One region of the Rhizobium sp. TRM95796 genome, then DNA from elsewhere that is predicted to be linked to it. Evidence: predicted binding sites of a transcription regulator. Region 1 holds the regulator's gene; each other region holds the start of a gene.

Region 1 (7,951 bases):
CCAGGTCGAAACCCTATCCCACGGCTCGCGGCTTTCGCGCAGCTGGTAATGGTAGGTCATCAGGAAGCCGGAGATGATGATGAAGATTTCCACCGCCAGATCCGGCTGAGCGAAGAGGCCGACCTTGTAGCCTGTCAGAAACATCGCATGGCCGATGACCACCCAGAGCGAGGCGTAACCGCGCAAGCCGTCGAGAAATCCCAGTTGTTGCCGGGGATCGGCCATGCGCGGCTCCCTGATATCAGGCCTTGTTGGCGAGGAACCACCGATAGACGCTGGCCACGCCCTCTTCGAGCCCGATCTTCGGCGCCCAACCCGTGGCGCGGAGCTTGTCGGCGCTCATCAGCTTGCGCGGCGTTCCATCCGGCTTGGTCAGATCATGGACAATCTCGCCCTCGAAGCCGACGACGTCGCAGACCAGTCTGGTCAGATCGAGGATGGTGATGTCCTCGCCCGAGCCGATATTGACGTGACCGGCCTCCGAATGCGTCTTCATCAGATGCACGCAGGCGTCGGCGCAGTCGTCGACATGCAGGAATTCGCGGCGCGGCGTGCCGGTGCCCCAGACGGTGATCGAGGGCGCGCCCGAGAGCTTCGCCTCATGCGCCTTGCGGATCAGCGCCGGCATCACATGGCTGGAATTGAGATCGAAATTGTCGCCGGGACCATAGAGATTGGTCGGCATGCCCGAGATGAAATCGGAGCCATGCTGCTTGCGATAGGCGTCGCAGAGCTTGATGCCGGCGATCTTGGCGATCGCGTACCATTCATTGGTCGGCTCCAGCGCGCCGGTCAGCAGCGCATCCTCGGTGATCGGCTGGGGCGCGAATTTCGGATAGATGCAGGACGATCCCAGGAACATCAGCTTTTCGACGCCCACTTTGTGGGCGCCATGGATGATGTTGGCCTCGATCATCAGGTTGTCATAGAGAAAATCGGCCGGGTAGGTGTCGTTGGCGAAAATGCCGCCGACCTTGGCCGCGGCGAGAAACACCGCGTCCGGCTTGGTCTTCTCGATCCAGGCGGTGGTGGCCGCCTGGTCGCGCAGATCGGCGTCCGCGCGAGAGGCGGTGACAACCTCCGCGCCTTCCGACGCCAACCTTCTTACGATGGCGGAACCCACCATGCCGCGATGGCCGGCCACCCAGACCTTTTTCCCGCTGAGCGAATACATCGGCCTCACGCTTCCTTCATCACGGTGGCGGTCTGCATGACCTTGAGGTCTTCATTGACCATTTCGCGGCAGAGTTCGCGCACCGGCGTCTCATGTCTCCAGCCGAGCTTGGTCTGCGCCTTGGTCGGATCGCCGATCAGGAGCTCGACTTCGGTCGGGCGGAAATAGCGCGGATCGATCTCGACCACGACCTTGCCGGTCAGCGTGTCGTAACCCTTCTCGTCGACGCCTTCGCCCTTCCATTCCAGATGAATGCCGACATCCTCGAAGGCCCAGGTGATGAACTGGCGGACTTCGGTGGTCTCGCCGGTGGCGAGCACGTAATCGTCTGCCTCTTCCTGCTGCAGCATCATCCACATGCCGCGGACATATTCGCGGGCATGGCCCCAGTCGCGCTTGGCGTCGATATTGCCGACATAGAGCTTTTCCTGCTTGCCGAGCCGGATGGCGGCGGCGGCGCGGGTGATCTTGCGGGTGACGAAGGTTTCGCCGCGCAGCGGGCTCTCATGGTTGAACAGGATGCCGTTGGAGGCGTGCATGCCATAGGCTTCGCGGTAGTTGACCACGATCCAGTAGGAGTAGAGTTTCGCGGCTGCGTAAGGCGAGCGCGGATAGAAAGGCGTCGTTTCGCGCTGCGGCACTTCCTGCACGAGACCGTAGAGTTCGGAGGTCGAAGCCTGGTAGAAGCGTGTCTTCTTCTCCATGCCGAGAATACGAATGGCTTCCAGCAGGCGCAACGTGCCGATGCCGTCCGCATTGGCGGTGTATTCCGGCGTCTCGAAGGACACGCGCACATGGCTCTGGGCGGCGAGATTGTAAATCTCGTCCGGCTGGGCTTCCTGGACGATGCGGATCAGGTTGGTCGAGTCCGTCATATCGCCGTAATGCAGGATGAAGCGCTGGTCGGCCTCATGCGGATCCTGATAGATGTTCTCGATGCGGCTCGTATTGAAGGAGGAGGAGCGGCGCTTGATGCCGTGGACAATGTAGCCCTTGCTCAGCAGGAGTTCCGCGAGATAGGCTCCGTCCTGGCCGGTGATGCCGGTTACCAGCGCTACCTTCTTCTTGTTGTCGCTCAATGCAGTCTCCCAGAAACAGTGTGATGGCGCAGATGCGCCGCCAGAGCCGCTAAGCAGGGATTCTGGCGGTAAAATGTCAAGCACGACGACTGCTGAAATTCGTCGACAAGAACATTCGTCAGGCGGCCCCATTTAACAAAAAAGAGGCCGTACGACGCTTTGCATATTCAAATGCGCGAGAAACTGCAACGGTTCCGAAAGAAGTCGAGCCGCTATGGATAACAACCGAAAAAACGACGCCGGCCGTCTCCGGCTCTCTCAGTGATAGCGACGAATGAGGCCGACCAGTTTACCCTGCACCTTCACTCTGTCGGGGCCAAAAATGCGTGTTTCATAGGCTGGATTGGCCGCCTCGAGGGCAATGGACGCTCCCTTGCGGCGAAAGCGCTTGAGCGTAGCTTCCTCGTCGTCGACCAGAGCGACGACGATATCGCCGGGACTTGCGGTCGAGCCATTGCGGATGATGACCGTGTCGCCGTCGAGAATGCCGGCCTCGATCATCGAGTCGCCTCGAACCTCGAGCGCATAATGTTCGCCAGCGCCCAGCATCGACATCGGCACCGCGATGTCGTGCGTGATGTTCTGTATCGCGGAGATCGGCACGCCCGCTGCAATCCGACCCATCACGGGCACGGTTACGCTTGAGCCCGTCTCGTCATTGGCCGCCGCTTTCGGCGCTGTCTGCGGCTGCTGCTTTCCGAGAGAGCCCTCGATCACGCTCGGGGAGAAACCTCGCGCCGCCGGCGGCCTGAGGCTCGGCGAATAGGCCTCCGGAAGTTTGATGACTTCCAGCGCTCGCGCCCGGTTTGGAAGTCTCCGGATGAAACCTCGTTCCTCGAGCGCGGTGATCAATCGATGAATGCCGGATTTCGAGGCGAGATCCAGCGCATCCTTCATTTCGTCGAAGGACGGGGGCACACCCGATTCCTTCATGCGCTCATGAATGAACAGCAGTAATTCCTGTTGTTTTCTGGTCAGCATCGGCGCGCCCCCGGGAATCGCACAAGAAACAAATCTGGAACAGACGGTATCTGTTCTTTTTATGTTCTGCAAGCGTTTTCCCGGATGCTGGGTGCGGGGTTCCCCGGGTTAAGCCGGGCCCGAGCGAATACCGCCCGGGACGACCTCCGACGCATGGCGCGCCGAAGGCCGATGGGATTTCTACTGGGCGGTGGTGTCGGTCTGGCAGTTGGTGCCGGAAGTCGCGGCGTCGTCGCGGCAGTTTTGCGATGTGCTGGTGGGGTCGTTGTTGTCGCCGGCGCCGCTTTTTCCAGCTTGGCCGCTCTGAGCGCCGGAATTTGCCCCGCCATTGTTGTTGTCCTGCGCCAGGCTGACGCCTGAAAGGCTGGCGAGCGCGAGCGCGGAAGCGAGCGAGAGGTTGACGAGTCTTTTCATCGGGTGTCTCCTTGGGAATGTCCGCTCTTCGGCGGCATATTCGTAACCGCGTCGACGCCGATTCGTTTCCGGTGCGACATAAGAAAACGTCTCGCGGCTTGTCTTCCGTCGCCGACCCGTGCGAGAGGCGCGGCAACAGAAAGGCATCGCCCATGCGCCCGCTCGATCACCTCGTGCTGCCCGTCGCCGATTTGATCACGGCGAGGCAGCGTCTTTCCGCGCTCGGCTTCACGGTCGCTCCAGACGGACTGCATCCGTTCGGCACCGGCAATTGCTGCGTCTATTTCGCCGATCAGACGTTTTTGGAGCCGCTCGCGATCATCGACCGAGATGGCTATGAAAACGCCGCCGCAGCCGGCAACCGCTTCGTTCTCGGCGATCGCACCTTTCGGGACGCGCGCGGCGCCGAGGGCTTTTCGGCGGTCGTCTATGGAACAGCGGACGCCGCTTCGGACCACGTCGCCTTCGCGGAGAACGGGTGTTCGGCCGGAAAGATGCTGGATTTTTCGCGGTCGATGGTGTTGCCGGATGGAAGCAGCGGGGTGGCAGGTTTTCGCTTGGCCTTCGCCGGGGCCGATCCCGCCGGCGGCGTCTTCGCCTTCACCTGCCAGCGCATCAACGTTCCCCCGAACGGTCGGACGACGCTGACCGACCATGACAACGGCGTACTCGGCATCCGCGAGGCGGTCTTCGTGCATCGGCATCCGCACGACGTCTCGTCATTTCTCCGGGTGGTGACATGTGGCGACGCGACCGTCTCGGCGAGCGGCGATGGCCTGTCTTTCGCGAGCGCGCGACTGACCGTCTTGACGCCGGCGGCATTTGTGGACACCTATGGCCTCGAATTGCATGAGGATGCCGGCTTGACGGGTGGTCTCATCATGTTCTCGGTGGCATCGATGGTCGAACTCGACACGATATTGACGCGTGCGGGCATCGGCTATTTCAGGCGCGGACCCCTGCGGCTCGTACCGCCCTTGGCGGGGCAGGGCGTCGCGTTCGCATTTTCGGAGGTATGACTCATGACCGCTAACAACAGCACCGTGACGGTGGGCGAAGGCTCCCGCAAGGTCTCGTTTTCCAATTCCGGCCGACTGTCGATCATCGCTGGTCCCTGCCAAATGGAAAGCCGCGACCACGCCTTCATGATCGCCGGCAAACTCGTCGAACTCGCCGATGCGCTCGGCATCGGCCTGGTGTACAAATCCTCCTTCGACAAGGCCAATCGCACCTCGCTGACCGGCAAGCGCGGCATCGGGCTGGAAAAGGCCATGGAAGTCTTCGCAGATCTCAAGGCCGAATACGGCTTTCCGGTGCTGACCGACATCCATACGGAAGAGCAGTGCGCGCTCGTGTCGCCCACGGTCGACATCCTGCAGATCCCGGCTTTCCTCTGCCGCCAGACGGACCTGCTCGTGGCCGCCGCCAAGACCGGCCGGGCGATCAACGTCAAGAAGGGGCAGTTTCTCGCGCCTTGGGACATGAAGAACGTGCTGGCCAAGATCAACGGCAGCGGCAATCCCAATGCGCTGCTCTGCGAACGCGGCGCTTCTTTCGGCTACAACACGCTGGTCTCCGACATGCGCTCGCTGCCGATCATGGCCGCCATGGGCGCGCCGGTAATCTTCGACGCGACCCATTCGGTGCAGCAGCCGGGCGGTCAGGGCGGATCGAGCGGCGGCGACCGCACCATGGTGCCGGTTCTCGCGCGCGCGGCCGTGGCGGTCGGCGTGGCAGGCGTGTTCATCGAGACCCATGAAGATCCCGACAACGCCCCGTCCGATGGTCCGAACATGGTCAAGTTGCCGGACATGCCGGCGCTGCTCGAAAAGCTGCTGGCTTTGGACGCGATCGCCAAGGGCTGACCTCGTTTTTCGCGGTTGTCGCCACTGGCCGAACCCGTCCGGCCAGTGTTTTTTGCGGCGGTCAGAATTCCTCCCAATTGCCGCCGCCTTGCGCCGCCGCCTGTCTCGGCCCGGTGAAGGCGCTGGCGATCCGGCCGGCCAGGGCGCGGGCCGGGGAGGGGCGCGACACTGTCTCTCGTTTCCCGCCGCGCGGCGTCTGGCCGATGGCGGCGATCGCAACCGGCGCGGTCAGCGGCGCCTGTTTCGCGCCGAGACGGAAGACGCTCAGCACGCTGTTCAGCGTGTCGGCTTCCGTGCTCAATGACCGACAGGCTGCGGAGGTCTGCTCCACCATCGCGGCGTTTTGCTGGGTCGTCTGGTCGAGCATCTGCACGGATCCATCGATCTGTCGTATCGCGTCCGACTGTTCGGCTGAGGATGCGCCAATGCCGTTGATGATGTCCGCCACGCGGGTGACGCGGGAGGCGATTTCATTGAGAGCCTCGCCCGTCTTGTTGACGAGCGACACACCATTGTTGACCTGGGATGTCGAGGTCGAAATCAGCGCCTTGATTTCCTTGGCGGCATTGGCGGAGCGCGACGCCAGTTCCCGCACTTCCTGGGCGACCACGGCGAAGCCCTTGCCGGCTTCGCCCGCGCGCGCCGCCTCGACGCCGGCGTTCAGCGCCAGGAGATTGGTCTGGAAGGCGATCTCGTCGATCACGTTGATGATTTGCCCGATCTGGCTCGACGAGCCGGCAATGCCTTCCATCGCTGCGATCGCCTGTTTGACGATCGCGGCGGATCGTTCGGTGGACTGCGTCGCCTCGGTCATCATCTTGCCGGCTTCTCGAGAGCGCGCTGCCGACGATTGCACGGTGGTGGATACCTCACCGAGCGCGGCGGCGGACTCTTCCACCGTCGCCGCCTGCTGTTCGGTTCGCTGCGCCAATTGATCTGTGGCGGAAGAAATCTCGAAAGCGCTGTTTCGCACCACTTGCGTGATCGCGGTCACCTTGGCCATGGATTCCGACAGGGCGGACTGGCTGCCGTTGAAAGCCTGACGCAGATTTTCATAGGCGACGTCGAAGGGCTGTTCGATCCGATAGGCTAGATTCCCCCCGGCGAGTTGCGACAGTCCCTCGGTGAGCTGATCGATGACGAAGCGACGTTTTTCATCATCGAGGGATTTCTCGGCCGCGAGTACGCGTTCTTTCTCAAGTTCAGCGGCCTTGGCCGCTTCGTCACGCTTGCGCTGGTCGATGCGCTCCATGGCGTTGTTGCGGAAGATCGCAACAGACTGCGCCATCGCGCCAATCTCGTCGCTGCGGCCCGCGAAGGGAACCTCCTTGCTGTAGTCGCCTTTGGCCAGCACTCCCATATAGCTTTTCATGTCGTCGAGAGGCTTGACGGCGCGGGCCCTGAGCACCCAAAGGCCGGCGAGGAAGAGCAGGATCGAGCCGCCGGCGGCAGACAAGGCCAGCGCCGTGAGTTTGGCTGAACTGGCGTCGGCGTTGGATTCCGCCTGCGCAAGATAGGCGTTGGATGCATCGACAAGCTTCGCTACCGCGTCTCGATGGGTGTAGAATGCCTCCATCAGCGCGTCCAGCGCGGCCATGCGGGCATCTGGATCCGCGGAATTGAATGCGTCCTTGATCTTTTGATCGATGATCCTCCAGAATGCGTCGCCTGTGGCGATGACATCGGTTTCAAGCTCGGTCTTCAAGGATTCCGGCAGTTCTGACGCGCGCCAGAAATCTCGCCGCGCAATGTAATCTTTGTGCAGCGCGCCGATTTTTTCGAGATTTTCCGGACCACGTTCCGGATGATACATGCCCTCGGTGGCCAGCATATATGTTTCGACGACGAACAAGGGCGGCGGCAGGATGTCGGCGATCAAATCCTTGCCATAGACGATCTGTTCATATTCCGGCCCGCGCACCTTGAGATGGTCGAGCGCATATTGCTGGATGCCTGTCGAAAAGATCAATCCGGCCGTGACCAGCGCCCCAAACAGCACCAAAAGCCTGGAAATCGTCATGCGCATGAAGTCCCCCGATACGACTGTGTCAGCTTTGCCGCTACGCACAAAAAATGAACTCAGCGGCAAAATAATAGCGGCTTCACTTTCGGAAGGGTTAATAAAGCTTCCGCTTTTCATTATTATTTTTCATAGTGCTGATATGGGGGTGATCTAGGGTTTAATGAGCGGGTCTTCATGTGTGCTGGGGTCGAAAAAATCCCTTGAAGGGCTTTTGCCATCATCGGCGTTCGCGGGATCCGGCAGTCGCTGGCGCGAATTAAATCGGTTCAGATATTGCCTGCCATTGTTTTTTCGCAGAAACGGGATATTGCAGGCAACCGGAAACACTCTCTCAACCTCACAAACGCAAGGAAGAGCATATGACCGCTATCGTTGACATTCTGGCCCGGGAAATTCTCGACAGCCGCGGCAACCC
Region 2 (7,951 bases), on a different contig from region 1:
GAGTTTTGAGCCGACGACATTGCCGACATTCATGCCGACGCCGAACAGAACCATGATCACCGGGATCATCGTGGCGGGCATCAGCGCCACTTCCGTGGCGGTGCCGGCGATATAGCTGAAGATCGAGAACATGCCGCCGAAACCCGTGGCGGCCAGCGTCAGGGTGAGCAGCACCTGCGGATGGGTGAAGGCGATGAGTTCGCGGGAGACGCTCGCGCCTGCCGCCGGCCGGTCGCGCGGCAGATAGAGCCAGATGAGGGTGACGGTCAGCGCGCCGATGCCGCCGACAGCGAAAAACAGCACCCGCCAGGAGAGATACTGGCCGAACAGCGCCATCACCGGCGTGCCGGCCAGCGTCGCCACCGTCAATCCGAGCATCACGTAGCCGACGGCGCGTGCGCGCATGTAAACAGGCACCAGCGACGCCGCGACCAGGGCGGAGACGCCGAAATAGGCGCCGTGCGGAAGGCCGGAGAGGAAACGCAGCGCGGTGAAGCTCCAGAAATCAGGCGCGACCGCGCTGGCGAGATTACCGGCGGCGAAGACGCTCATCAGCACCAGGAGCAGGGAGCGGCGCGAAGACTTGGCGCCGAGAATCGCGATCAGCGGCGCGCCGATCACCACGCCGAGCGCATAGGCGCTGATCACGTAACCCGCTTCCGGCGTTGTAACTGCGAAGGTTCTGGCGACATCCGGAAGCAGGCCCATGATGGCGAATTCGCCGGTGCCGATGCCGAAGCCGCCGCAGGCGAGCGCCAGGATCACCAAGGCGATCTGGAAGCGCGTCAGCGCACGCGCCTCTTCGGGTATTGCTATCGTATCGGTGCAAACAGCGTCGCTCACGGTAAAGATCCGTCTGAAGGGGTTTGGGGACCCGGATGTCGAGAATGGAAGCGGCGCAGACGATTCAGGCCGTCCGATGATGAGTTATAGTAATATAATAGAGGTTTTGCATTGCGGTAAAGGCGATTTTGCGGCGCAAATGAAAATGAGAATGATCAAAAGTCGGTTCTGCGCGTTACTGAGCCGGCCGCTCCTAAAAAACGCGGAAAACAAGCCTATATCCTGCTGACCACACGGGAGATGACGCGTGAAGATCAAAGCCATTCTCAACCGCGACGGCGGAACGTTCCGGACCACGGATATGAAGGCCTATGAAGCGAAAATGGCGGAGATCTTCGCCGAGCGCGGCCATGTTCTTGAAACGGTGGTCGTCGAAGGGTCGGATGTCGGCGCCGCGCTGGAGAAGGCGGCCGGCCGTGACGATGTCGATGCGATCATCGCCGGCGGCGGCGACGGCACGATCTCCTCGGCCGCGGGCATCGCCTGGAAAGCGGGCAAGCCGCTCGGCGTCATTCCGGCAGGCACGATGAACCTGTTCGCCCGTACGCTGCGCTTGCCGCTCGATATCTGGCAGGTCCTGCCCGTTCTCGCCGACGGCGTCGTCGACGACGCCGATATCGGCAGCGTCAACGGCCGCGCTTTCGTGCATCAATTCTCGGCCGGCATGCATGCGCGCATGGTGCGCTATCGCAACCAGATGAGCTATGGCTCGCGCGCCGGCAAGATTGCCGCCAATGTCCGCGCGGCGGTCGGCGCGGTGCTCAACCCGCCGCGTTTCGAGATCGAGTTCGATGCCGACGGCCATCGTGAAAACCGCATGGTTTCGGCGATTTCGGTGTCCAACAACCCCTTCGGCGAGAATGGACTGTTGGTTGCCGAGGACGTCAAGACCGGTCATCTCGGTTTCTATATCGCCGATCCGCTCGATCCCGCCGGCGCTGTGGGACTGGCGGTCGATGTGCTGCGCGGACGGTTGAAGGCCAATCCCGCCATCACCGAAATGAAAGCGCAGTCTGTCGACCTGCATTTCCCCAAACTCTATCGAGCCGCCAATTTCGTACTCGACGGGGAGTTGATGAAACTGCCGCGCGATGTCGAAATTCGTCTTCATCCAGGAGAATTGAAGGTGATCGCCCCGGCGGACGCCAGCCTCAAGCCAATCGACCCAACGGTATGATTTCCTTGCAGCCGGGCTCAAACGGCGCGCCTATCCAGTCGCCCAGCCAGACGTCGATCACGAGTCCGGCGCGGGCGATCAGGCCCGCGAGATGCGCCTGATCGATGAAACGGATCGACGAGCGGGACGAGAGTGTCTCGCCCGATGCCAGACGATAGGCGGTCTCATAGCAGACGATCCCGGTCTCTTCATCGACGGTGACGTCGTTCCAGCTTTCGACTTTGCCGAAATCAGGATGCGCCACGGTCCGACGTGACGCCTCTGGCGTCCAGCCCTCCCATTCGCGGCGGGCGGGGTTGCGGCTGTCGAAAATGAATTGCCCCGATGGCGTGAGATGCGCCGCGATGGTGGCGAGCGCCGCCTTTACGTCGGCATCGGTCAGCAAGCATTGAAAGGCATGTCCGGTCATGGTCACGAGATCGAAGCGCTCGCCCAGCCGGATGCTGCGAATGTCGCCTTCGACCCAGCGAACCTGCTCGCCATTCGTCCGATGCCGCGCCACTTCCAGCATGGCTGACGCGGGATCGACGCCGACCATGGGCCTGCCGTCGGCGATGCCGGCGAGAAACAATCCGGTCCCGCATCCGAAATCGAGCACGGAGCCGGCGGCGCGGGCCAGTTCCGCGCAGTAGCGCGTATCTTGTCCCCAACCGTTTTCGAGATCGTAGAAGTCGACGAGCCGCGGATCGCTGTACAGCCGGTCGTCTTCTTGCTTTGTCATTGGAAGGCCGTTTCGAAGAAGCTGCGCAATTTGCGTGAATGCAGCTTTTCGGGCGACATGGCCGACAGTTTCTCAAGCGCCAGAAGCCCGATCTTGAGATGCTGGCTGACCTGGCTCTTGTAGAAGGCGGTCGCCATGCCCGGCAGTTTCAATTCTCCATGCAGCGGTTTATCCGATACGCAGAGCAATGTTCCGTACGGTACGCGGAAGCGGAAGCCGTTGGCGGCGATGGTGGCCGATTCCATGTCGAGCGCGATGGCGCGGGCTTGCGACAGGCGTTTGACGGGTCCGGATTGGTCGCGGAGCTCCCAGTTGCGGTTGTCGATCGTCGCCACCGTGCCGGTGCGCATGATGCGCTTGAGCTCGTAGCCGTCATAGCCGGTGACCTCGGCCACCGCATCCTGCAGCGCCTGCTGGATTTCCGCCAATGCCGGGATCGGCACCCAGACCGGCAGGTCGTCGTCCAGCACATGATCTTCGCGCATATAGGCATGCGCCAGCACGTAGTCGCCGAGGCGTTGCGAATTGCGCAGTCCAGCGCAATGGCCGAGCATCAGCCAGGCATGCGGCCTGAGAACGGCGATATGGTCGGTGATGGTCTTGGCGTTGGAGGGACCGACGCCGATATTGACCATGGTGATGCCGGCATGGCCCTTGCGCTTGATGTGATAGGTCGGCATCTGCGGCAGGCGCTGGGCGGGCGAGCCTTCGCTCGGCGCGTCCTCGCCGGGATAGGTGACGAGATTGCCGGGTTCGACGAAGGCTGTGTAGCCGTTGCCGCCTTCGGCCATCTGCCGGCGCGCCCAGGCGCAGAATTCGTCGATGTAGAACTGGTAATTGGTGAACAGCACGAAATTCTGGAAATGCTCCGCCTTGGTCGCCGTGTAATGGCTGAGCCGCGCCAGCGAGTAATCGATGCGCTGGGCGGTGAAAGGCGCGAGCGGCTTCGGCGTGCCAGGCGGTGGCTCATATTCGCCATTGGCGATTTCGTCGTCGGTGGTTGAAAGATCGGGCGTGTCGAACAGGTCGCGCAACGGCGCCTCGATGGTGCTGCCGACCGACGCTTCGATATGGGCGCCTTCGCCGAAGGCGAAATGCAGCGGAATAGGGGTCGACGATTCCGCGACGATCACCGGCAGCCCATGATTTTTCAGAAGCTGCCCGATCTGCGTCTTGAGGTAGTGCTTGAACAGGAGAGGGCGGGTGATGGTGGTGGAATATTCGCCTGGCTCGCTCAGGAAACCATAGGGCAGGCGCGAGTCGACATGATCGTAGCGAACCGTTCCCAGTCTTATCTCGGGGTAGAAGGCGCGGTATCTGCCTTCTGCGGCGCCGCCCTGAATGATCTTTTCGAAGGCGGTTCGAAGAAACGACGTGTTGCGTTCGTACAGCGACGCAATCGCGTCGACGGCTTCATCGGCCGTGGTGAAGGAAGCCGGCTCAAAGGGCTCCGGAGAGATGACGTTCAGGATGGAGGAAGAAAGGATTCGCTTGGCCATAGGCCATAATAGAAGGCGGTTTATGACAGTTGAACAGTCCCGGATCGGTCATTCCCGCGAATTTTTCACGCTGCGCCGCGGCATGAGGGCAATTGCGCAGGATGATTCAGCGAATTCCGCAGCTGGCGTTCATCGGGTTCGAGCAGCTTTCGACATTGAACTGGGCGAAATGCGGAGCGCGAGAATGATTTTCCACCGCGATCTGCAAACCAATCGCGAAAAGCGCGGCGCCGAGGCAGATGATCGCAAAGCGGCGTATCATGATCGCATTCATCTCAGGCTTCATCCCATTCGTGTCTTCGATGGAGAAAACTCTAACCAGATGTGACTGAACCCGCGCTGACCTTCATGTTCATTTTCGGTTCAGAGTGGTTGCCGGCCATTAACCGGCTCACTAACTATCGTCAGACAGAGGAAGGAGACGCCCATGTCCGCACCGATCGATCTCTACTACTGGCCGACGCCGAACGGCTGGAAAATCACCGTCATGCTGGAGGAGCTCGAAGCCCCTTACCAGATCAAATACATCAATATTTCGAAGGGCGAGCAGTTCGAGCCGTCCTTCCTGGCGATCGCGCCCAACAATCGCATGCCGGCGATCGTTGATCATGACGGTCCTGGCGGCGCCCCGATCTCGGTGTTCGAATCCGGCGCCATCCTTCAATATCTCGGCCGGAAGTTCGGCAAGTTCTATCCGGCCGATGAACGCGCCCGTGTCGAGGTCGACCAATGGTTGTTCTGGCAAATGGGCGGGCTCGGTCCCATGGCCGGGCAGGCGCATCATTTCCGCAATTATGCGCCGGAAAAGATCCAATATGGCATCGACCGCTACACCAACGAGGTCAACCGTCTGTATGGCGTGATGAACAAGCGGCTCGCCGATCGCGATTACCTCGCCGGCGACTATTCGATCGCCGACATGGCCTGCATCGGCTGGGTGATCCCGTACAAGAACCAAGGTCAGGATCTCGACGACTTCCCGCATCTCAAAGCCTGGTTCGAGCGCCTGCATCAGCGCCCCGCGCTATTGAGAGGCATTGCCGTGGGCAAGGAAGAGCGGGAACGCCAGGCCAATCTCGCCGAAGACAAGGAAGCGCAGAAAGTCCTCTTCGGCCAACGCGCTCGATAACGACAAAAGAGGCGGCTCCCTCTGGGGGGCCGCCTCCTCGCATGAGGAACTCGATCAGAGCTTGGTCCAGGTCTGCGATTTGCAGAGCACGCCCATCACACAGCCCTTGAGTTTCATGGAAGCGCCCGACACGGTCGCGTAGCCGGAATATGTCTTGTCGTTCTCGGGATCTGTGATCTCGCCTTTGTAGTCGGCGCCGGCTCCGGACATCGTGCCGATACGTTTGCCCGAAAACTTTCCTGATTTCAGCGTCACACAATAAGCGCCGCCGCATTTGGCGATCGCGGCGGTTTCGCCGCTCTTGGTTTTCCAGTTGCCCTCGATCGGTTCCGCCGCAATTGCCGCGCCCGCGGACGCCATGATCAGAAGTGCCGTCAAAAATCTGCGCATCCATGCCTCCCAGTCTGCAAGGCCGTCCCAGAGGCCTCGTCACGGAATTGGTAGCGTCGATTTGCCTGGAAGAAAACAGGAAACTGAACAGCAGTCGCGTCTTGCAAAAACGCGCGATCGATTTCCATGGTTACGGGCCGATTAAAACCGCAGGCTGAAATTTTCGTAAAGTTTTCCGTATTCGCCGAGAAGCGCAGGCGGTTGGATACTTAAGGAAAACATAAGTTTACCAGCTGTTCGGATTTCGTTTGCTGCAAATTAAGGATGCATTTTAGGCGAATTTTCAAAGCCCTCCGGCATAGTAGAGCCATAACAAGGACGGCAGTAAACGCCGCCGAAAAACGGAAAGCGCCGAGCGATCGAAAAGAATAGGCAAGCGCAGTCCGGCCTTCATGCAAGGCAAAACAGGGTGAAAAGAAAACAACGTCTTAAACAGGGACAACGACAATGGCGCGTTACGACATGAACATTTCGAATTCGGCTATGGGCGGCGAAAGCCAGGCCGACATCTTCTGCGACATGGGCCTGATGTACGCCACGGGCCAGGGCTGCGACATCGATCTGGTCGCTGCGCACAAATGGCTCAACATCGCCGCGATCAAAGGCTCCGAACGCGCCGCCATGCTGCGCGCCGAACTGACCCCGTCGATGACCAAGATGGAATTGGCCCGCGCCCTGCGCGCCGCCCGCGAATGGATGACGATGCACTGATCGTCATTCGCATGCCGCTCATCACAAAAGACGTGAAGACCAAGACTGCGGTTTACGCAGCAGGATATTGAAGCCGCGACCGCTCACCCAGCGCCCGCGGCTTTTTCTTTGGCCGGCGTTCAGCCGATTTTCGCGAGAACCTTGGGAAGCGCCTTCTCGAAAAGATCGAGATCGCTCACCAGCCCGACGCTGACGCGGATGCAGCGGTTGAGCGGGGCCACGCCCGGCATCCGGATGAACACGCCTTCCTCCATCAAGCCATCGACGATGGCGCGCGCATAAGTTCCGTCGCGATGGCAATCGATCGCCACGAAATTCGTCGCGGAGGGCAGGGGAGAAAGACCATTGGCGCGGGCGATCATGCCGATGCGGTCCCGGGCGGCGGCGATCTTCGCCAATGTGTCGGCGAGATAATCCTGATCCGCAAGCGCTGCGATCGCGCCAGCGACGCCGACACGGTTCATGCCGAAGTGATTGCGGATCTTGTCGAAGGCCTGGGCCGTGCCGCGGGCGGCGATGACATAGCCGATGCGCGCGCCGGCCAGCCCATAGGCCTTGGAGAAGGTGCGGGTGCGGATCACGTTCGGCCGGTCGAGCAGCGCTTCATTGGCGGGCAGCGTGCCTTGCGGGGCGGTTTCCCCATAGGCCTCGTCCAGGATCAGCAAGGTCTCGTCGGGAATGCCGCGGGCGAAAGCGAGAACCGCCCCGGCGTCGTGCCAACTGCCCATGGGATTGTCGGGATTGGCGAAATAGACGAGCGGCGCTTTTTCGCGCTTCACTGCATCGAGAAGACCGTCGAGATCTTCCTTGTCGTCTTTGTAGGGGACGGTCACCAACCGCCCGCCATAACCGTTCACATGATAGTTGAACGTCGGATAGCCGCCGAGCGAGGTGACCACCGGCATGCCTTTTTCGATCGTCATCCGCACGATCTCTCCGAGCAGACCATCGATGCCTTCGCCGACATTGACCTCATGCCGATCGAGGCCGAGATGGTTCGCCAGCGCCTCGCGCAACGCGAAATTCTCGGGATCGGAATATTTCCAGCTCTCGTCGATCGCCGCCGCCATCGCCGCTTTCACCCGCGGCGATGGGCCGAAGCCGTTTTCATTGGCGCCGATCCGCGCCGCGACGAGGAGATTGCGGTTCCGTTCGATGGCTTCCGGCCCCACGAAAGGGATGGTGGCCGGAAGATCTCGGACGAGCGGCGTGAAATATTCGAAGGTCGACATATGCGTGGGAGCCCCGATTCATGATCGGGATCACCCTATTGAAAACGAACGCGTCCGGGAAGATTGTCGCCGGCGATGAAATCGCCGCGCACGATTTTCGACAACAGGCCCTCGGGCAGCGGCTTGATGAACCGCACGCCGACGCGTCCGTCGAGCCGATGGACCTCGGCGCAGCCGATGCGGATCGCCAGACCCGAGAAGGAAAGATAATAGTGATCGGGAAGGCCGATGGTCGTAAACATCTGCAAG
Region 3 (7,951 bases), on a different contig from region 1:
CAGAACGGTCTCGGCATGGCGCGCAACTATGAGGAGGCGCGCCAATGGTATGAGAAGGGCGCCAATGCCGGCGACGCTTATTCCATGGCGTCCCTCGGCTTTCTCTATGACACAGGCGCCGGCGTAAAGCAGGATTATGTCGAGGCGCGCTACTGGTATGAAAAGGCCGCCAATGAAGGCAGCGCCTACGCCATGGGCAATCTCGCCCGCCTCTACGATCAGGGGCTCGGCACGGCGGTGGATCCCGACGAGGCCGTGCGCTGGGCCATCGCCGCCGTCTCGCGCGGCGACAGCGCCAAGATCGGCGAACTCAAGACCTCGCCCGACAATTTCTCTCCGTTGTTTCGCAAAGGCTTCCAGGAGGCCCTGAAGGAACAGGGCGTATTTGCGGGCGAGGCGAACGGAGAGTTCGGTGTCGACACGTCGAAGGCGATCGACGATCTTGCCGCCGGCAAGACCGGTGCGGACATGCTGGACAGCTCCGCCGAGGAGACCGCGCCCGACGTCAACGAAGAGCAGGAACAAAGCGCGGTCGGCGCTTCCGGCAGGTTGGGCAATCTCATGCAGAGCGCCCGCACGGAGACGGAGGCGAACATGTCCGCCAAGGCTTCAACGGAGGATGGCGAGGCTGCGCAGACGCTGAGCGCCCAATGCTACGAACTGGCCGGCGAGCCGGGCTCGAAGCCGAATTTCGGCGGCGTCGACTTCTCCGACATCGATGTCCGGGCTGCGACCGAAGCCTGCAGCCGCGCCGCCGCCGAATCTCCCGACGATCCGATGCTGCTCAACATGCTCGGCCGCGCTCATGACGCGGGCGAAGATTACGCCGCCGCGCGCGAAGCCTATGACAAGGCCGCCGGCATGGGCAACGGCTTCGCTTCCGTCAACCGCGCCTGGCTTTCGATCTATGGCAAAGGTGAAGACGCGGATGTCGACAAGGGATTTGGGATGCTGAAGGCCGCCGCCGCCAAGGGCAACCCCGCCGCCCAGGCTTCGCTCGGCTGGCTGTATCGCGAAGGTTACGGCTCGGTGGCGCGAAACTACCGCACCGCCGTCGAATGGTATCGCAAGGCCGCCGCCCAGGACAATCCCAACGCGCTCGCCGCCATGGGCTGGCTCTATCGCGAGGGGCTGGGCGTCGCGCGTGACGACAAGGAATCTCTGCGCGCCTATCGGCGCGCCGCCGAACTGGGAGAAATCAATGCGATCGGCTCGCTCGGTTATGCGCTTCAGAACGGCGTGGGAACCGATGTGGATATCGTCGAAGCCAAGCTCTGGTACGAGGCCGGGGCCGAACGCGGCGACGCCTATTGCATGGGTTCGCTCGCTTGGCTCTATGAGGCGGGCGAGGGGGTCGAGCAGGATTATAAGCTCGCCGCGCAATGGTATGAGAAGGCCGGGGAGGCTGGCAGTTCCTACGCCCAGGGTAATCTCGCGCGTCTTTACGATCAGGGTCTCGGCGTCGAAGAGGATGCGGTCAAGGCCGTGGAGCTCGCGGTCGCCAGTATCGCGGCGGGCGAGACGGATTTTATTAGCGATGTGAAGGATGGAGCGAAAGACTTTTCAGCCGCGTTCCGCCGCGGTCTGCAGAAGGAACTGAAATCGCGCGGGTACTATTCCGGTCCTCTCGATGGCGTGTTCGGCGCGACGACGGCGCGGGCGATCGACAAATTGGCGGGCCGGGACTCCTGACGCGAAAACGCCCGCCGATGCGGCGGGCGTTTCCTGTGGCGAATGAGGCTTCGCCAATCGATTTCAAAGAATGAAATCGCCGGCGCGCAGCGAGGCCATGTTGTCGACTTCTATCGAGAAGTCTGCGCGGCCGTCGCCATTGACGTCGCCGCGGATGATGCCGCCGGAATAGCGCAATTCGCCGGCCGTGTCGGAGAAGGCCGCGCTGCCGATGAAGTCGAAAGCGTTGTCACGGCTGCTCGACTTGACGGCGTCGATGTCCATCAGATCGATCTGGTCGCCTTGCGAGCGGCTGAAATCAACGATCACGTCGCGATTGGAGTTGTTGGGGCTGTCCGACGTCGACTGGAAGATGAAGAAGTCGGCGCCACTGTTGCCGGTCAGCCTGTCGAGGCCCCTGCCGCCATAGAGGTCGTCGTCGCCCGAGCCGCCGTAGAGCTTGTCGTTGCCGTCGAGACCCTTGAGGATATCGTCGCCATTCTGACCCCAGAGACCGTTGGCGCCGGAATCACCGATCAAGGTGTCTTTGTAATTGGTGCCCTTGGCGTTCTCGATGGAGTACAGAACCTCTTCGGTGCCATCGCCAGATGTGGCGTATTCCTGGGAAAGATCGACCTTGATGCCGGCGCCGGCCAGATCCGGATCACTGTTCTGGCGGGAGTAATCTACCGTATCGGTCCCCGAACCACCGGAGATCAGGTTGTAGAAGCCGACCGAATAGAAGGTGTCGTTACCACCGTCGCCATAATAATCGGATGCCCAGGTGGAAATCTTGAAAGTGTCGGCGCCATTGCCGCCCCAGACGCGATCATAAAGATCGCTGTCGCCGGAAAAGCCGTTGCCGACATAGGTGTCATTGCCATCGCCGAGATAGACGTCGTTGCCCCATTCGATGGTGCTGTGGACATAGTCGTTGCCGGCGCCGGCTTCGACATAGGTGTTGTTGGCCTTCAGATGGATGGTGTCGTTGCCGCCGCGGGTGTATATCTCGTCATAGGGACGGTTTGCGCTCTGGCTGACGTCGTCGCGACCGTTGTCGCCGTAATAGATATAGGCCATGTTTCTGTCCTTCCTTGTATTCCCTCTCCGGCTCCCTGCTGGAATCGTGAGAGATTTTCATCTGGAGATCCGGATGTCTTCCTTAATCTCCGTATGATGGTCTTGTAATGGCGCCGGACTGAACCGCCTCTGAAAAGCGCGTTAATCCGGCGTTCATCTTGGCGAGGCCCTGCCGTCGCCTATAAGTCATGGTGGCGATGGTTGTTCCATCGGCTTGCCGATGATCCCCGCAAACACCAGGAGGCGACACCGAACGGTTTGATGGCTAATTTGGACCTGGGCGTGACGGAACGAAATCCGTTTTCGGGTTTTTTAAGGACCATGGACCAGATCGTCGCAGACATGTTTCCGCCCACCCAGATCGCCTATCCGGTGATTTTCGCCCGTTTCATCGGCGCGATCCTCTTCGGAGCCGTCATCGGGCTGGAACGCGAGCGCAAGGATAGGCCTGCTGGCCTCAAGACCCATATCATGGTGTCGCTCGCCGCGGCGCTCTTCGCCATCATCTCCATCGAAAGCGTGCATATGCCGGGCCTCGACCAGGATGCGGTGCGTATCGATCCATTACGCGTGGTCGAGGCGGTGACCGCCGGCGTCGCCTTTCTCGCCGCTGGCACGATCGTTTTGTCCAAGGGCGAGGTGAAAGGGCTGACGACCGGGGCCAGCCTCTGGCTGTCAGGCGCGATCGGGCTGGCGCTCGGCTTCGGCCATTGGATGATCGGCCTGTTCGTCACCTCTGCCGCCTTTTTCGTGCTCTATGTCCTCGGCCGGCTGGAGCATGGCCGCCGGCAGAGTGAGGTGGAGAAGGAGTGAGCCCTTCTTGAAGATCTTCAGATCAAACGCCTGGATTGTTCTGCCAAAGGATGCGTGGTATACAATGTATATCTCATCTTTTGGAGATTGATGATGGCCAACACAGCGGATCGAAGCGGGGCGACAAAGCCGGTTCAGTTGCGTATCCGCAAGGATATCAGCGATCTGATTGATCGCGCCGCGGGCGTCAACGGCAAGACCCGCTCCGAATTCATGATCGACGCATCGCGCCGGGCAGCGGAGGACGCTCTGCTCGACCAGACCTTCGTGCAGGTCGATGACGAAAGTTTTCGCCGCTATGTGGAAATTCTTGACAAGGCTCCTGAGGGCGAGGGGTTTGCACGCCTGATGAATGTCGCCAAGCCGTGGGGCTGAGATGATCTCGCCTCCGAGCCTCTTGGATGGAGGGCATCAGACTGAGCTTTTCGATTGCGGACAGGACTCACTGAATCATTGGCTTCGCCGGCGCGCCCGCGCCAATCAGGCAAGCGGCGCGTCGCGGACTTATGTGTGCTGTGTGCATGACCGCGTGATCGGCTATTATTGCATTTCTTCAGGCGGGCTTGCTCTTCGTGAAGCGCCAGGCGGCCTGCGTCGCAATATGCCCGATCCCGTTCCGATGGCCATCCTTGGACGCCTCGCGATTGATCGAACATGGCAAGGCAAAGGCCTGGGCGCAGCGCTTTTGCAGGATGGCGTTCTGCGCGTGAGGCAGGCGGCGCACATCCTCGGCATTCGCGGCGTTCTCGTTCACGCCATTTCGCCTGAGGCCAAAGTCTTTTATGAACATTATGGTTTCGCCGCGACGGCCACTCAACCGATGACTCTGGTCCTATCGTTGAAACAATCCGATCACACTCCCCAGGATTGAAAGTTATCCTGCCGGATTGGTTAATATTTCCTGAATTCTTCCTAGGAAAATAATCTCCCCTCGATTGAAACCTAGGACCGTTGACTCTCGTCCCATTTTCTGGATTCAATAGGAACATAACAAGAACAAAAACGAGGATGCAACGCCATGGCGGAGCCGGCTTTGGCGCGCGAGGACCTGTGCGCCCTGCGAAGCGAGATCGAACGACTGGAAAGCGCCGATGTCTCTAATCTGGGACGGATGGCGCGCGGCCAGGCCTGGGATCGGGCGGCGACTGCCGCCGTTCACGAAAGAGTGGAAACCGGCGCCGAACCCTTCGACGCAGCGCTCGGCGGCGGGCTGGCGCGGGCGGCGCTGCATGAGATCCGCACCGAGGCGACCGCCGACAATGGCGCGGCCAGCGGCTTTGCGCTGGCCTTGTCGCGGCTGGCGCTGGGGCGCGGGCCGGGCCTCATCCTGTGGATCGCCGATCCCATGGGCGCGCGCGAAAGCGGCAGGCTCTATGCGCCGGGGCTGATGGCGCATGGCCTGCCGTCCGCTGGCCTGCTGCATGCCGCGCCGCGCAAGCTCAAGGACGCGCTGATGGTGACGGAGGCCGCACTCACCGTCTCCTCCTTCGCCGCGGTGGTTTTCGAGGTCTATGGCAATCCCGCCCGCTTCGGCCTCACCGAAAGCCGCCGCATCAGCCTGCGCGCCAAGGCGCATAAGAAGCCGGTCTTCCTGCTGCGCGAGCGGGGCGGGGAAGAGGCCTCCAGCGCCGAAAGCCGACTGCTCGTCCGCCCCGCGCCGTCCTCCCCCGTGCGCATGCCCAGTGGCCGGACCTATGAGGCCGGGCTCGGCCGGCCCGTCTTCCATGTCACGCTCGAAAAGAGCCGCAATCCCCTGTCGCCCGACTTTTACCTGGAGTGGAACGCCGATGACTGTCTCTTTCGCGCAATCGAGCCTGGCCGGATCGCTGTTCGGCCCGCAGACCAGCCAGCGGATTCTGGCGCTCTGGTTTCCCTGTCTGGCGACCGATCGGCTCGCCCGGATCCGATGGGGCAGGTTGTGGCGTTCTCACGGGCGTCCTGAACATCCCCCTGTCGTCTGCGCCGCGCTGCAGCGCAACGCCATCAGGCTGACGGCGGTGGACGAGGAAGCGCGGCTGCTGGGCCTGAAGCCCGGACAGGGCGCGGCCGAGGCGCGCGCCATGATACCCGATCTCGACGTGGTCGAGGACGATCCCGCCGCCGACCGCGCGCTGATCGAGGCGGTGGCCGACTGGTGCGACCGCTACACGCCGCTGGTGGCGCTCGACGGCGCCGACGGCCTCTTCCTCGACATCACCGGCTCGTCGCATCTGTTCGGCGGCGAAAAAGCGCTGCTCGACGATCTCTTGGCGCGGCTCTTCCATATGGGCTTCGAGGCGCGGGCGGCGATTTCGTCGGCGCCCGGCCTGTCTTCGGCGCTGTGTCGTTACAGCCGCCGCGACATCGTCATGCCCGAGGCCATGGAGGAGGCGCTGGCGCCTCTGCCGGTCAGGGCGCTGCGCCTGCCGGAGGAGACGGTGGCGCTGCTCGTCAAGGCGGGGCTGAAACAGGCGGCGGATCTCATCGGCCAGCCGCGCGCGCCGCTCGCCCGTCGTTTCGGCCCACGGCTGCTGCTCCGGCTCGATCAGGCGCTCGGGCTCGAGGAGGAGCCGATTTCGCCGCGCCGGCCGGTGGCGGCGCTCTCCGCCGAACGTCGCCTTGCGGAGCCGATCGGCGACGAGGACGCGATTCTCGCCATGCTCCGCCATCTCGGCGACAGTCTCAAAATCCTGTTCGAAGCGCGCGGCGAGGGCGGCAAGCTGTTCGAACTGCTGTTGTTTCGCGTCGATGGCCGGGTGTTTCCGATCCGCGCCGGCGCGGCGCTGCCCATTCGCGATCCTGCCCGCATCGCCGCCTTGTTTCGCGCCCGGCTGGCTGCCGCCCAGGACGATCTCGACGCCGGCTATGGTTTCGAGACGCTCCGGCTCAACGTGCTGACATCCGCGCCATTTGATCAGGCCCAGCCGGATTTCGACGGCCGCGGTCGCACGGATGACAGTCTCACGGAGTTCATCGACCAGATGGCCGCCCGCTTCGGCCCCGATCTCATCACGCGGCCCGCGCTGTTTGAAAGCCATGTTCCCGAGCGCGCCGGCCGTTTCATGCCGGCGCTGGCGATTGAGGAGAGGCCGGCCCCCGCTTGGCCCGCCGACCGGCCCGTGCGTCCCCTGCGCATGCTGACCTATCCCGAGCCGGTGGAGACGACGGCGGAAGTGCCGGATGGTCCGCCGAAAACCTTCCGTTGGCGCAAGAGCTTCTTCCGCGTCGCCCGCGCCGAGGGGCCCGAACGCATCGCGCCGGAATGGTGGATCGACGGCGAATCCGCGCCGTCGCGCGATTATTTCCGCATCGAGGACGAGGCGGGCCGCCGCTACTGGCTCTATCGCGAGGGGCTCTATGAGCGCGACAATCATGATCCGCGCTGGTTCATCCAGGGGGTGTTTTCCTGATGATCCGCTTCTGCGAACTCGGCCTTCGCAGCAATTTCTCGTTTCTGGAAGGGGCCTCCCATCCGGAGGAAATCACTGTAGCCGCCTCCCGGCTGGGATTGTCGGGCATCGGTTTGGCCGACCGCAACACGGTGGCCGGCGTGGTGCGGCTGCATCTCGCCGCCAAGGAGGCAAGCCTGCCCTATCGGCCGGGCGCGCGCCTGTGCTTCGCTGACGCCACCCCCGATATTCTCGCTTATCCGCGCGATCGCCGCGCCTGGGGCAGGCTTTGCCGGCTGCTGAGCCTCGGCAACCAGCGCGGCGGCAAGGCCAATTGCCTGCTGCACGAGACCGATCTCCTGGAGTGGGGCGAGGGGATGATGCTGGCGGTCATGCCGGGCCTGGCCGATTTCGAGCGCTTGCCGGATCTGCTCGCCCGCCTGCGCGAGGCCTTCGCCGATCATGTCCATCTCGGACTGACGCCGCGTTACGACGGCTTCGACCGCCGCCATCACCATGCGCTCGCCGACATCGCCCGCCAGACCGGCGCCAGGCTTATGGCCACCAATGACGCGCTGATGCATGAAGCGGACCGGCGGCCGCTCGCCGATGTCGTCACCGCCATTCGCGAGCATGTTACGGTGCAGGCCGCGGGCTTCCGGCTCGCCGCCCATGCCGAGCGCCATCTGAAATCGCCGGCTGAAATCGCCCGGCTGCTGCGCCGCCATCCCGAAGCCATCGCCAACGCCAACGCCTTCTTCGACGCGCTCAATTTTTCGCTGGAAGAGCTGAAATACCAGTATCCTGACGAGGCCGTGCCCGGCGAAACGCCCGAGCAGACGCTGCGCCGGCTCGCCTATGAGGGCGCGGCGGCGCGTTATCCGGATGGAATTTCCGATAAGGTGCGCGGCCAGATCGAGTATGAGCTGAAACTGATCCGCGAGCTGGAATACGAGCCCTATTTCCTCACCGTCTGGGACATCGTCCGCTTTGCCCGCTCGCAAGGCATTCTCTGCCAG

What was found. Region 1 encodes LexA, which represses DNA repair genes until DNA is damaged. Its sites were predicted from a motif close to TGTTCNNNNTGTGTTCNG; they were not measured.
Region 2: the regulator LexA is predicted to act here: its motif matches at 5,920-5,937, upstream of OCK01_RS08170 (sel1 repeat family protein).
Region 3: the regulator LexA is predicted to act here: its motif matches at 4,546-4,563, upstream of OCK01_RS08090 (ImuA family protein).

Annotation. Positions count from the first base shown of each region.
Region 1 covers NZ_JAOXHE010000001.1:134,550-142,500, reverse strand. Annotated here, with positions in the region: gene OCK01_RS00740 (acyltransferase family protein) at 1-225, opposite strand, end outside; gene fcl (GDP-L-fucose synthase) at 242-1,174, opposite strand; gene gmd (GDP-mannose 4,6-dehydratase) at 1,180-2,253, opposite strand; gene lexA (transcriptional repressor LexA) at 2,512-3,234, opposite strand; gene OCK01_RS00720 (hypothetical protein) at 3,415-3,648, opposite strand; gene OCK01_RS00715 (VOC family protein) at 3,801-4,667, shown strand; gene kdsA (3-deoxy-8-phosphooctulonate synthase) at 4,671-5,513, shown strand; gene OCK01_RS00705 (methyl-accepting chemotaxis protein) at 5,575-7,539, opposite strand; gene OCK01_RS00700 (hypothetical protein) at 7,532-7,690, shown strand; gene eno (phosphopyruvate hydratase) at 7,896-7,951, shown strand, end outside.
Region 2 covers NZ_JAOXHE010000002.1:425,569-433,519, reverse strand. Annotated here, with positions in the region: gene OCK01_RS08205 (MFS transporter) at 1-816, opposite strand, end outside; gene OCK01_RS08200 (diacylglycerol/lipid kinase family protein) at 1,091-2,020, shown strand; gene OCK01_RS08195 (class I SAM-dependent methyltransferase) at 1,995-2,741, opposite strand; gene OCK01_RS08190 (AMP nucleosidase) at 2,738-4,240, opposite strand; gene OCK01_RS08185 (hypothetical protein) at 4,263-4,568, shown strand; gene OCK01_RS08180 (glutathione S-transferase N-terminal domain-containing protein) at 4,668-5,369, shown strand; gene OCK01_RS08175 (DUF2147 domain-containing protein) at 5,424-5,759, opposite strand; gene OCK01_RS08170 (sel1 repeat family protein) at 6,207-6,470, shown strand; gene OCK01_RS08165 (pyridoxal phosphate-dependent aminotransferase) at 6,590-7,702, opposite strand; gene OCK01_RS08160 (PilZ domain-containing protein) at 7,738-7,951, opposite strand, start outside.
Region 3 covers NZ_JAOXHE010000002.1:407,412-415,362, reverse strand. Annotated here, with positions in the region: gene OCK01_RS08115 (caspase family protein) at 1-1,692, shown strand, start outside; gene OCK01_RS08110 (calcium-binding protein) at 1,756-2,751, opposite strand; gene OCK01_RS08105 (MgtC/SapB family protein) at 3,073-3,564, shown strand; gene OCK01_RS08100 (DUF1778 domain-containing protein) at 3,655-3,939, shown strand; gene OCK01_RS08095 (GNAT family N-acetyltransferase) at 3,941-4,435, shown strand; gene OCK01_RS08090 (ImuA family protein) at 4,583-5,506, shown strand; gene OCK01_RS08085 (DNA polymerase Y family protein) at 5,547-6,953, shown strand; gene OCK01_RS08080 (error-prone DNA polymerase) at 6,953-7,951, shown strand, end outside.